DNA from 3 places in the Shewanella colwelliana genome. Region 2 is predicted to be linked to each of the others. Evidence: predicted binding sites of a transcription regulator. Region 2 holds the regulator's gene; each other region holds the start of a gene.
What was found. The regulator LexA, encoded in region 2, represses DNA repair genes until DNA is damaged. The targets are predictions, from matches to a motif close to TACTGTATNNNNATACAGTA.
Positions count from the first base shown of each region.

Region 1: the regulator LexA is predicted to act here: its motif matches at 2,285-2,304, upstream of recA (recombinase RecA).
Region 3: the regulator LexA is predicted to act here: its motif matches at 1,229-1,248, upstream of recN (DNA repair protein RecN).

Region 1 covers NZ_MCBT01000011.1:162,274-166,251, reverse strand. The annotation lists gene mutS (DNA mismatch repair protein MutS) at 1-2,004, opposite strand, end outside; gene recA (recombinase RecA) at 2,409-3,470, shown strand; gene BEL05_RS04415 (regulatory protein RecX) at 3,483-3,932, shown strand.
Region 2 covers NZ_MCBT01000004.1:41,281-45,258, reverse strand. The annotation lists gene cysQ (3'(2'),5'-bisphosphate nucleotidase CysQ) at 1-49, opposite strand, end outside; gene nudE (ADP compounds hydrolase NudE) at 101-646, opposite strand; gene yrfG (GMP/IMP nucleotidase) at 744-1,412, shown strand; gene lexA (transcriptional repressor LexA) at 1,523-2,140, shown strand; gene BEL05_RS02035 (cell division inhibitor SulA) at 2,137-2,646, shown strand; gene coxB (cytochrome c oxidase subunit II) at 3,048-3,978, shown strand, end outside.
Region 3 covers NZ_MCBT01000011.1:184,753-188,730, forward strand. The annotation lists gene BEL05_RS04510 (AEC family transporter) at 18-959, shown strand; gene recN (DNA repair protein RecN) at 1,269-2,930, shown strand; gene BEL05_RS04520 (hypothetical protein) at 3,175-3,978, shown strand, end outside.

The DNA of each region.
Region 1 (3,978 bases), on a different contig from region 2:
AGCCAGATCATCAGCGGCACCAATACGAGTAAATATTCGATCGATTGGGCCAATGTCTGCGCGTTCAGCGGGCACAAAACTTCCTATGTGTGTCATTAAGGTGATGAGTGCTACTTGTCGCATGTAGGTTGACTTACCGCCCATATTTGGACCAGTGACAATCAACATTCGACGGTTGCTATTCAATTGAACAGGGTTAGCAATAAAGGGGGTTTGACTAACTTGCTCAACCACGGGATGACGGCCTGCTTCGATGTTAATTCCCGATTTGGCGGTTAACGTTGGCCTATGGTAGTTAAGCTGCTCGGCCCGCTCGGCAAAATTACTGATCACATCCAACTCTGCCGCTGAACGTGCAAACAGTTGTAGCTCATGTAGCTTTGGCAGTAGTTCGTCGAAGAGAGCTTCCCAAAGCTGCTTCTCTAACGCTAAGGCTTTACCTTGGCTTGAAAGCACTTTCTCTTCATGTTCTTTGAGCTCGGCAATAATGTATCGTTCAGTATTTTTTAGGGTTTGTCGGCGCTGGTAGCTCATTGGCACCAGATCAGACTCGCGGCGACTTACTTCAATGTAATAGCCATGCACGCGGTTGTAACCCACCTTTAAGGTGGACGCACCAGTGGCTTGCTTCTCGCGTAATTCAAGTTCAGCTAAGTAGTCGGTGGCTCCTTGACTTAACGCTCGCCATTCATCGAGCTCAGCATGATAACCTTCTCTTAGCACGCCACCGTCGCGAATAAGCATAGGTGGATTATCAACAATAGCACGGCTAAGGAGCTCCAGTTCTTCTGGGAACTGGCCGATAGTTTGAGCCAGTATCGCGAGATGGTTGCTGCTGCATTGTGCTAATAGTTGCTGTAAGTTTGGCAGTATAGCGAGTGCTTGCCTTAGGCGAGCAAAATCTCTTGGTCTAGCACTTCTTAGCGCTAGACGAGCAGTGATCCGCTCTACGTCTCCGAGCCCTTTCAACTGCTCTGATATAGATTCGTAAAGGCCTGATTGCAGGAGCTCTTCGATGGCATCATGTCGGGCACGGATAGTATTGTGATTGCGAAGTGGCTCATGAATCCAGCGTTGCAACATTCGGCTACCCATGGCCGTTGCAGTGTTGTCCAATACTGCTGCTAAGGTGTTGTCGACACCGCCTTGTAGATTGACCGTCAGCTCAAGGTTTTTACGGGTTGCAGCATCCAAAATGATACTGTCACACTGATTAAATCGAACAATAGCGTTGATATGAGGCAATGAAGTTCGTTGAGTATCTTTAACATATTGCATCAGACAACCAGCGGCCTGAATCGACAGCCTTACCTCGCCTAAACCAAAACCATAAAGATCTTTAGTACCAAACTGGTCCAGCAGTAGCTTGTGGCTAGTGTCATAATCAAACTCCCACTCTGGACGTCGACGCTTACCTTTAAATGGCGCTATGATCGCCATTTCACTAAAATCTTCGCTATGGAGTAATTCGGCAGGGTTGGTACGCTGCAACTCCGCTTCTAGTGCCTCAGTGGTGGGCAATTCTGTTACCACAAAACGACCCGATGACACATCGAGCGTGGCGTAACCAAAACCTATCTTGCCATGGTAGACCGCTGCAAGCAGATTATCTTGACGCTCTTGAAGGAGAGCTTCATCGGTTAAAGTACCAGGAGTAACAATTCGAACAATCTTACGCTCAACCGGACCTTTTGAGGTGGCTGGATCTCCTATCTGCTCGCAAATAGCCACTGAAACCCGAAGCTGCACTAGCTTGGCTAAATAGCCTTCTACTGCATGATAGGGGATCCCTGCCATGGGGATAGGGTCGCCTCCACTTTTACCGCGAGCGGTAAGAGAAATACCCAATAGCTCTGAAGCCAGTTTGGCATCATCGTAAAAAAGTTCATAAAAATCTCCCATGCGATAAAACAGTAGCATTTCTGGGACTTCTGCTTTTAGCGTCAAATATTGACGCATCATTGGGGTGTGCTTCTCAAGATTGAGCGTATCGATAGCGTTCATGAATCTGCCACAGTTTCCTTGAATAGTGCGATCTATTGTCATTGCAATAATTGGCAAGCTTGATCTATTTACGTTGTCATTTAGCGAAAAGATAACAGGCTAAAAGGAACGCAAAAATCCACCATTGACGATAAAATTAATGGCGCCAATCTTAGCAATTTTTTGCTGTCCTAGTACGCATTTATCGATAACTTTTGCAGTATTTTACAGCGTTTAAGTGACAGCAATTAGTAAGTATCTGTTTTTGTGATATTAAAAAATAATCATCAACAGCACTTGATACTGTATGATTGTACAGTATACTAGTTTGCATATTGAGACGCAGCGAGCTTAATTTTTGCCAGTTAAGTTTGATGTTAACGGATTTACCACAGCGATACGTCTGTGATGGAGAGGAAAGCAGAATGAAGATAGATGCGAATAAAGAGAAAGCCCTTAGTGCAGTCTTAGGTCAGATTGAGAAGCAATTTGGTAAAGGCTCAATCATGAAGCTCGGTGAAAACCGTTCTATGGATGTTGAGACTATCTCTACCGGCTCTCTATCATTAGACATCGCATTAGGTGCTGGCGGATTACCGTTAGGCCGTATCGTAGAGATTTATGGCCCTGAATCGTCGGGTAAGACGACGTTAACATTGGAAGTAATTGCTGCGGCACAGCGCGAAGGTAAAGTGTGTGCATTTATCGATGCTGAACATGCCTTGGACCCTATCTACGCCCAAAAGCTAGGTGTTGATATCGACAATCTACTTTGCTCTCAGCCTGATACTGGTGAACAAGCGCTTGAAATATGTGACGCCCTGACACGTTCTGGTGCTGTAGATGTGATTATTGTTGACTCAGTAGCAGCGTTAACACCAAAGGCTGAAATCGAAGGTGAGATTGGTGATTCTCATATGGGCCTAGCAGCGCGTATGATGAGCCAAGCTATGCGTAAGCTTGCCGGTAACCTTAAGCAGTCAAATACCTTACTTATTTTTATCAACCAAATTCGTATGAAAATTGGTGTGATGTTTGGTAATCCTGAAACCACTACTGGCGGTAATGCGTTGAAGTTTTATGCGTCAGTTCGTCTAGATATTCGTCGTACTGGTGCAATTAAAGACAGAGATGAAGTTATTGGTAACGAAACGCGTGTTAAGGTGGTAAAGAACAAAATTGCTGCACCATTTAAACAAGCGGAGTTCCAAATTCTATACGGTGAAGGCATTAACCGCACCGGCGAATTAGTCGACCTAGGTGTTGCTCATAAACTCGTTGAAAAAGCGGGTGCTTGGTATAGTTATAAAGGCGATAAAATTGGCCAAGGCCGTGCAAATGCAGGCAAATACCTAACCGAAAATCCAGAGATAGCGGCAGAAATTGATACGGCGTTACGTGGCATGTTATTGGGTGGTCAAAAAGTCGCTGCAGAGTCAGCCCAAGGTGACGAGAACATCGATTTAGAAACTGGTGAAGTGTTTTAAGTCATTTAGCTTATGACAGCATCTGCTATGTTCATCGCGGTAGGGTTACTTGCCCGCCGCGACTATTCCCGACAGCAAATCAAATCTAAATTGATTCAAAAAGCATTTGCGATTGACGAAATCGAAAAAGCGTTAGATCGTTGTACAGATAATGGCTTTTTGGATGATAGCCGTTTTGCCGCATTGTTACTGCGTTCACATATCAGCAAAGGTCATGGTCAAAACCGTATTAGGCAGTCGATGGCACAGAAAGGGTTATCTAAATCCGATATCGAAACCACGCTAAACCGAAGTGATTGTGATTGGTTTGAGCTCGCCAAGAGCAAAGCGCTGAAAAAATACGCTAATAGTGGCCCAATTACAGATCAAAAAGAGCGCGCCAAACGAGTTCGTTATTTGCTTGGGCAAGGGTTTGCCTATGATCAGATAGCTTATGCGCTAGAAGTCGATAGCAATGAATAGAGTTGTATCGGCTAGTTAACTCCCCATTCTTAATGTCACTTGCTTA
Region 2 (3,978 bases):
CCTCAACCGCAATGGCTATTGCCTGCTCCACATAATCTTCTGGCTTCATCACAACTCCAACAGCCTAAACAGGCAATGCATATATGATAATTTGTAGTAACTACTTTAGTTTTAGATGTTTCTGCGCCAAAAACAAGGCGCTAACGCTTCTCGACTCAGAAAAGTCCCTTTCAGACAAGAGTTCAGACCACTTGCTCAATGGCCAGGGCACCACCTCGATAGGTTCAGGCTCATCGCCCTCTAAACGACTCTCATACAGATCTTCAGCGATAAAAATCTGCATTTTGCTAGCAAAATACCCGGGCGCTAAACTCAGCTCCATTAAATGAGTTAAGGTTTTAGCACCAAAACCTATCTCTTCTTGTAGCTCACGATTGGCGGCTTCTGCTGGAGTTTCACCAGGATCAACTAAGCCTTTGGGGAACCCCAGCTCATAGCTATGCGTCCCCGCTGCATACTCACGCCCTAAGAGCAATTTATCGTCCAACACGGGCACTACCATCACAGCGCCACGGTTATTGCCCTTCATTCGCTCATATTGACGTTCTACCTGATTGGAGAACTTCAGATGCACTTGCTCTATCTGAAACAGACGGCTTTGTGCAACAACTTTAGTATGTAAAATTTGCGGCTTTTTGTCCGACATGGATGTTCCTGATAAAAATGGCGTTTGCTTAACAGTTCAATCTTACTATGATGTGCTTAATCCACAACTCTAGCGATGGAATTTTTTTACTTCTCATATGTTTCCATGGAATAACATAGATACCGTGCTCCTCGATATGGACGGTACACTACTCGACCTTCACTTTGACAACCACTTCTGGTTAAGTGTTGTGCCACAAAGCTTGAGCAGAGAACGAGGGATCAGCCTAGAACAAGCCAATGCCATAGTTGAAATCGCCTATGACAAGGTTTTTGGAACTTTAGAGTGGTACTGTATTGATTATTGGGCTAAAGAATTGAATCTAAATATTCTGGCTCTACACCAGACAATGGTCGACAGGATTCAATTAAGACAAGACAGCCTGCCATTCCTCGACGCACTCGGAAAAGCAGGCAAAAAAAGAATCTTAGTTACTAACGCACACCCTAATAGTCTAGCGCTTAAGCTGGAACACACTGACCTGGCAACCGGGCTAGACGCTATCATCTCAAGCCATGAAACTGGATTTCCTAAAGAGCATCCGCAATTTTGGGCTGCCCTGTTTAATCAATATCAGCTAAATCCCAAACGCTGCTTATTTATCGATGATAGTGAGGCCATCTTAGCCGCGGCGAAATTAGCTGGGGTCCACTATCAGCTTGGTATCAAAAATCCAGACAGCCAGAAGCCCCATAAAATTTTTACTGACTTTCCTGCGATTGATGACTATCAGCATCTGCTTGATGAACTTAATAAGCAAAATTAGCAGCATAAAGCCTTAACCTATGGTCATCATAGCAATAATTTGGTTAATACTTGCGCTACAATAAATACTGTATATACTAACAGGTACTGTATGGAAAGACAGGAACTTTAATGAGACCACTAACCCCAAGACAAGCCGAAATTTTAGACCTTATTAAGCGCAATATCGCCGACACAGGTATGCCACCAACCCGAGCTGAAATTGCACGACGCTTAGGCTTTAAAAGCGCCAATGCCGCAGAAGAGCACTTAAAGGCGTTGGCTAAAAAAGGCTGCATAGAGATCATGCCCGGCACCTCACGCGGAATAAAACTGACGCAGGAAGATGAACCTGAAGAGCTTGGTTTACCACTGATTGGCCAAGTCGCTGCCGGTGAGCCTATCCTAGCTCAAGAGCATGTAGAGCAGCACTACAAGGTCGATCCATCCATGTTCCGCCCGAGTGCAGACTTTCTTTTGCGAGTCCGTGGCGACAGTATGAAAGATATCGGTATTTTAGAAGGCGATCTACTCGCAGTGCATAAAGTTGAGCAAGCGCGTAACGGCCAAGTCGTAGTAGCGCGTGTTGAAGATGATGTCACCGTAAAACGATTCGAAAAGAAAGGAAATACTGTATACCTTCATGCTGAAAATGAAGAGTATTCACCTATTGTTGTCGACTTATCCACCCAAAGTTTAAGCATTGAAGGCTTGGCCGTTGGTGTGATCAGAAATGGAGATTGGCAATGAACAACTTAATAGGCAATGCACCGCGTCATCCAGGTCTATGGGTTGAAATGGGTGACCAGATTAAGCACAGCCACAATGCAAGCATATCGACAGTATCCAGTGTCACACAAGGCAAACAAGAACTGCAGGCATTAACACCACAGCTTGCAAGATTGAGCCAACAAGGTCAGTGGGTTGTACTTATTAGTCCGCCGAATATTGGCTATAAGCAGATGCTGGCTGATGCTGGCGTGCGCATGGACAGAATTCTACTGGTTCACACCAAAGATGAAGTTGAAGCGTTATGGGCTATGGAAAAAGCACTCACTAGTGGCACATCTAGTGCGGTCATTAGCTGGACTCACACCCTTGACGAACGTGATAACCGACGTCTGCAGCTGGTTGCAAAAAACTGCAGTGCACTAGGTGTCGTGATAGAAGAAGGCAATGTTCACTTGCCATCTGCCGCACACAGTTCAGATGATTTAGCCATGCAGCAAGGTTCGCTATTTTCATCTCTGCACTAGCATCTGCAAGAACACTTTCCATACGCAAGCCCCTAACGGGGCTTTTTTTGTCTCTGTTTTTTTTAGAAAAATAAAAGTAAAAGTGATCTTGATCAATATTTGAACACGCATTAAGTTAGTAACAGATATCAACGATTATTTGTTATATCCGAACAATTTAGTTGTCGGCTTCTTTACACTTGGCAGAGTAAACAGCGCCTTGGAATTGAAACTGAAATTCGCCTGATATATTCAGCCGTAAGTGCAAGCGTGGTCACCACCAGCAATAACAATATCTACACCACCAGCGCACTTTGAAGTCATCGTTGCTTTTTTGGGAACTGAAGAGTTTGCATAGAGCCGAGACATACTGTGTGGCTCTTCTTTGTAGTTGCCTTCGCAATTGACAGAGGAGAAGTCTAGTGAAGCAAGTGTTGTATAGTTTGCTGGCGTTACTGTTTACGCCCCCCATACTCGCAGCCGATATGCCCCTAAATATGACCCAAGGGGTAACAGAGATTAGTGGCAAGGTGTTTAGTCTACACATGACCATTCTCTACATCTGCTGTGCCATCGGTGTCGTGGTTTTTGGCGTGATGATCTATTCCATCATCAATCACCGACGCTCAAAAGGCGCCGTTGCGGCCAATTTCCATGAGAGTACTAAGGTTGAAATAGCGTGGACGGTTGTCCCCTTTGTCATACTCATTATTATGGCAATCCCTGCAACAAAGACTCTTATCGCGATGGAAGATCCCAGTAATGCGGACATCACCATCAAAGTCACCGGCTCTCAATGGAAGTGGCATTACAGCTACTTTGACCATGACATAGAGTTCTTTAGCTTGCTCTCTACTCCCAGAGAACAGATTGAAGGCACAGAAGCTAAAGGTGAAAACTATCTTTTAGAAGTAGACAAGCCACTCGTGCTGCCGATTAACAAAAAAATCCGTTTCCTCATGACTTCTGACGATGTCATACACTCTTGGTGGGTACCTGCCTTCGCTGTCAAAAAGGATGCTAATCCTGGATTTATCAATGAAGCTTGGACCCGTATTGATAAACCTGGCACCTACCGAGGCCAATGTGCCGAGCTTTGTGGTAAAGACCACGGCTTCATGCCTATTGTCGTCGAAGCATTATCAGAGGCAGATTTTGAAAGCTGGATACAAGATCAAAAAGCACAAGCTAGTCTAGCAGCTGCGCAAGCCGAAGCAGCACTGAGCCAAACTCTCTCTATGGAGGAGCTAATGGCACAAGGCGAGCAAATATATATGGCGCGCTGCGCCGCTTGCCACCAGCCGAATGGTGCAGGATTACCAGGCGTATTCCCCTCTCTTATTGGCAGCCCCA
Region 3 (3,978 bases), on a different contig from region 2:
GGTCAATAAGCCCCATGTTGCCAATACTCTCTCCACTCTTGACAGTTTTTGGCATCATGCTCGCTGGATTTATAGTGCAAAAATGGCGAATTTTACCAGCTGGCAGCGACAATGTGCTTAACCAATATGTCTACTTTATTGCCTTCCCCGCCATCATGCTAATTGTTCTCGCCGAAACCCCTATCGAACAGATCAGGAATTGGGGGTTTATCGCAGGCTATAGCATCGCCATGACGCTAGTGTATCTGTTCACCACTTGGGTATCGCTGTGGCGAGATAAAAAACCAGCATTGGCTGCAATACGTGCACTCAATACCACCTTTGGCAACACCTCATTTATTGGCATCCCATTAATGATGATGCTCTACCCCAATAATCAACTCGCGCTTGCCGCCGCAGCCATTGCCAGCCTGCTCTCTGTCACCGTGTTTGCCATGGTGCTGGCTCAGCTCGCCCTGTATCAGGGGCAAACCGATAACGCCTTTAAAACCGTGACACTGGCATTAATGCAAAACCCAATCATTATTGGCAGTGCAATTGGGGTCGTCATTTCCGCATTACAGATCACCCTTTGGCCGCCCGTTAGCGGTGTCATCCGTCAGTTTGGACTCACCTCCAGCCCCTGTGCACTGTTTGCCATTGGCATGGTGTTATGTCAAGCCAATCAACAGGAAGGGCGTAACGCCCAAAGTAAAATGTCGACTTCAGCAGAACTCGCAACCCTAAACTTACTCAAATTAGTGATACAGCCACTAGTGGCTTACTGGTTGCTAATTCTCTTTGGCATCGACGGTGATCTACTAAAAATAGGAGTGATACTGGCTGCGCTGCCTACGGCTGCAAGCGTCTATCTGTTGGCGCAGCGATTTAACGTTAACGCAATAGTGAGCGCGCAAACCATCAGCCTAGGTATTGTATTAAGTTTCGCAGTCCTGCCGCTACTCGACCATATACTCTAGTCCTTCCACTAGGAAACATCAGCTCAAGAGACCATAAAACTTATGCCCCCTACAGATGCAAACGTTAAAAGGGAACGCCTGCAACCGATAAACTAACTATAATGGTTAGTAGTTGAAGATAATTAAGCTATTTATATAATTGAATTTTAATAAAATATTATTAAAATTCAGCCAATAAATTGAATATACAGCAACAGCCGTCAGCCTCTGTAGATTAAAAATAACGCACAAAAAGCAAACAGGTATTTACTGTATAAAAAATCAGTATATACTGTGCATTAATACAGTACTTTGTAAAAGGATGTCATCATGCTTTGTCAGCTCAGCATCAATAACTTTGCCATTGTCCGCTTTCTAGAACTCGATTTTAAAACCGGCATGACCAGTATTACTGGTGAAACAGGCGCTGGTAAGTCCATTGCCATCGATGCATTAGGCCTTTGCCTCGGTAATCGCGCCGATGCTAATACCGTCAGACCTGGGGCAAGTAAAGCTGAGGTTAGTGCACGTTTCGCGTTAACTGATATTCCCTTAGCCAAGCGCTGGTTAGAAGATAATGACCTTGAGCTGGATGACGAGTGTATTTTACGACGCACCATTGGCAGTGACGGTCGCTCACGCGCTTACATAAACGGCAATCCGGTTCCGCTAAATCAGATGCGCACACTAGGCCAATTACTGATAGGCATCCACGGGCAACATGCTCACCACGCTATGTTAAAAAGTGAGCATCAGCTCACTCTGCTCGACAGCTATGCTAACCATAAGATGCTACTTGATAGCGTAAGCGCAAGCTATCAGCGCTATAAGTTGGTTGAGAAAGAACTGCAGCTATTACAACAGTCACAGCACGAGCGCATCGCTCGTAAACAACTGCTGCAATATCAAGTCGAAGAACTTAACGAGTTTGATTTAGGTGAAACCGAATTCGAAGAAATCGAAGCCGAACACAAGAAGCTAGCTAATGGTACAGCGTTAGTGCAAGCCTGTCAGCACACGCTCTTTTTGCTGCAAGACAACGAACAAGGTGCGGTTGAATCTGTACTAAATATGGCTATCGACCATGCGCAAGAGCTAGAAGGGTATGATCCCGCGCTGACGACCATAGGTAATATGCTCAACGACGCCTTAATCCAAGTACAAGAAAGCAGCAGTGAGCTGCAGCGTTATCTCGATGGGCTAGAACTAGACCCTGATCATTTTGCTTATTTAGAGCAACGACTCTCTAAAATAATGCAATTGGCCCGCAAGCATCACGTCAATGCCAAACAGCTGTATCAACACCATCAATCTTTAAGGCTTGAGCTAAGCACCTTAGATTCCGATGAAGAGAAACTTGAAGAGATAGCCCAGCAACTTGAAAACTGTAAACAAGGCTTTGTGGCTAACGCCAAGAAGCTAAGCCAAAGCCGCAGTCGTTACGCCAAGGAACTGGACAAACAGGTGACTCAGTCGATTCATGAGCTAAGTATGCCAAAGGGTAAATTTGTCATCGATGTACGCTTTAATGAAACCATTATGTCACCCAACGGCTGTGACACCATTGAGTTTCAGGTGACGACTAACCCAGGCCAACCGCTGCAGGCTATCGCAAAGGTTGCCTCGGGAGGTGAGCTATCCCGTATAGGTTTAGGCATCCAAGTGATCACCGCGAAGAAAGTGGCGACCCCAACACTGATTTTTGATGAAGTGGATGTTGGGATCTCAGGACCCACAGCCGCTGTTGTGGGTAAAATGCTGCGCTCTTTAGGCGAATCAACTCAAGTATTCTGTGTGACCCATCTACCTCAAGTGGCGGGTAACGGACATCAGCACATGTTCGTGAATAAACAGAGTAAGGCAGGTCAAACTGAGACCTCTATGGTGCCACTAGATAAAACACAGCGCATCGAAGAGCTAGCAAGATTACTAGGCGGGGACACCATTACCACCAACACCCTAGCCAATGCCAAAGAGCTACTGCAAGGTTAAAACATTTGATTGTCGCCCCATAAAAAGGCCGCTGCACAATCAACCTAAGGTGATATAAACCTTGCTCAAAGTGCCTATCTATAGATGGGCACTTTGCTCGTATTTCCGCCAAACCTCGCCAATTTCAAGCTCTCAGCTCTAAGCTTTATGCTCTAAGCTATCAAACCTTCTTCTAAAGAGAAAACCTGATAAACTCACTTAGCGAAATAAAAAACTCATATCAATCAGTATCAAGGAATAAATCATGCGTCACTTTTTACGCGCCCTGAAATGGATTTCATTAACTCTAGTCGCTATTCCCCTCACCTTCTACATCATTTTAGTGCTAGTCAACCTGCATGACCAACCGCCGTCAGAACGAGTACAACGCAACCTCGCCCAAATCGCAGAAAGTGAGCGTACCCTAGCCCAGAACCTCAACAACAACGGCTATATTTTCTCACTGGGCTTCAATGTAGTAAAAGATATATCCCCCATGGAGGAAGGGTTGAAGCATCTAGAACAACTGCAAAGCCTGTCTCCCATGGAGAGAGGGAATACGGTCACAGCTGTGGGCGTTGAACTCCTCCAATTCCCCCTGTCAGACTGCCTCAAGCAAGAAGACTTCTTATTAGCCTGTGAAGCTCAACTCGCTCAAAACGATAACCTTGAAACCCTGTTAGCAGACAACTTGTGGCTCATCGAACGCTACCAGCAATTGCTGTCTACGGGCAATTGGCATGATCGCACGCCTTATAATGTCTATGCTTATCACATTCCCTTCCGAAAAATATTGATCGCGCAAAAATTATACCTTCTCAATATCTATCACCAAGGGGACAAGCTGCAAGCCGATCAAATACTGCAATTACTTAACACTGACATGCTGTTCTGGCAAACAGTGTCATCCAACACCTACCAGCTTATCACTAAAATGAGCAGCGCTTATGCCATCGAATCGACGATGCAACTGGGTGAACTTATCGTGTCTAAAGCCGCTATCCGTCTCAATAATCCTATGACTGAATTACCTAAAAGCTGGCAACATCCCCTGCCGGCAGCAGTCACC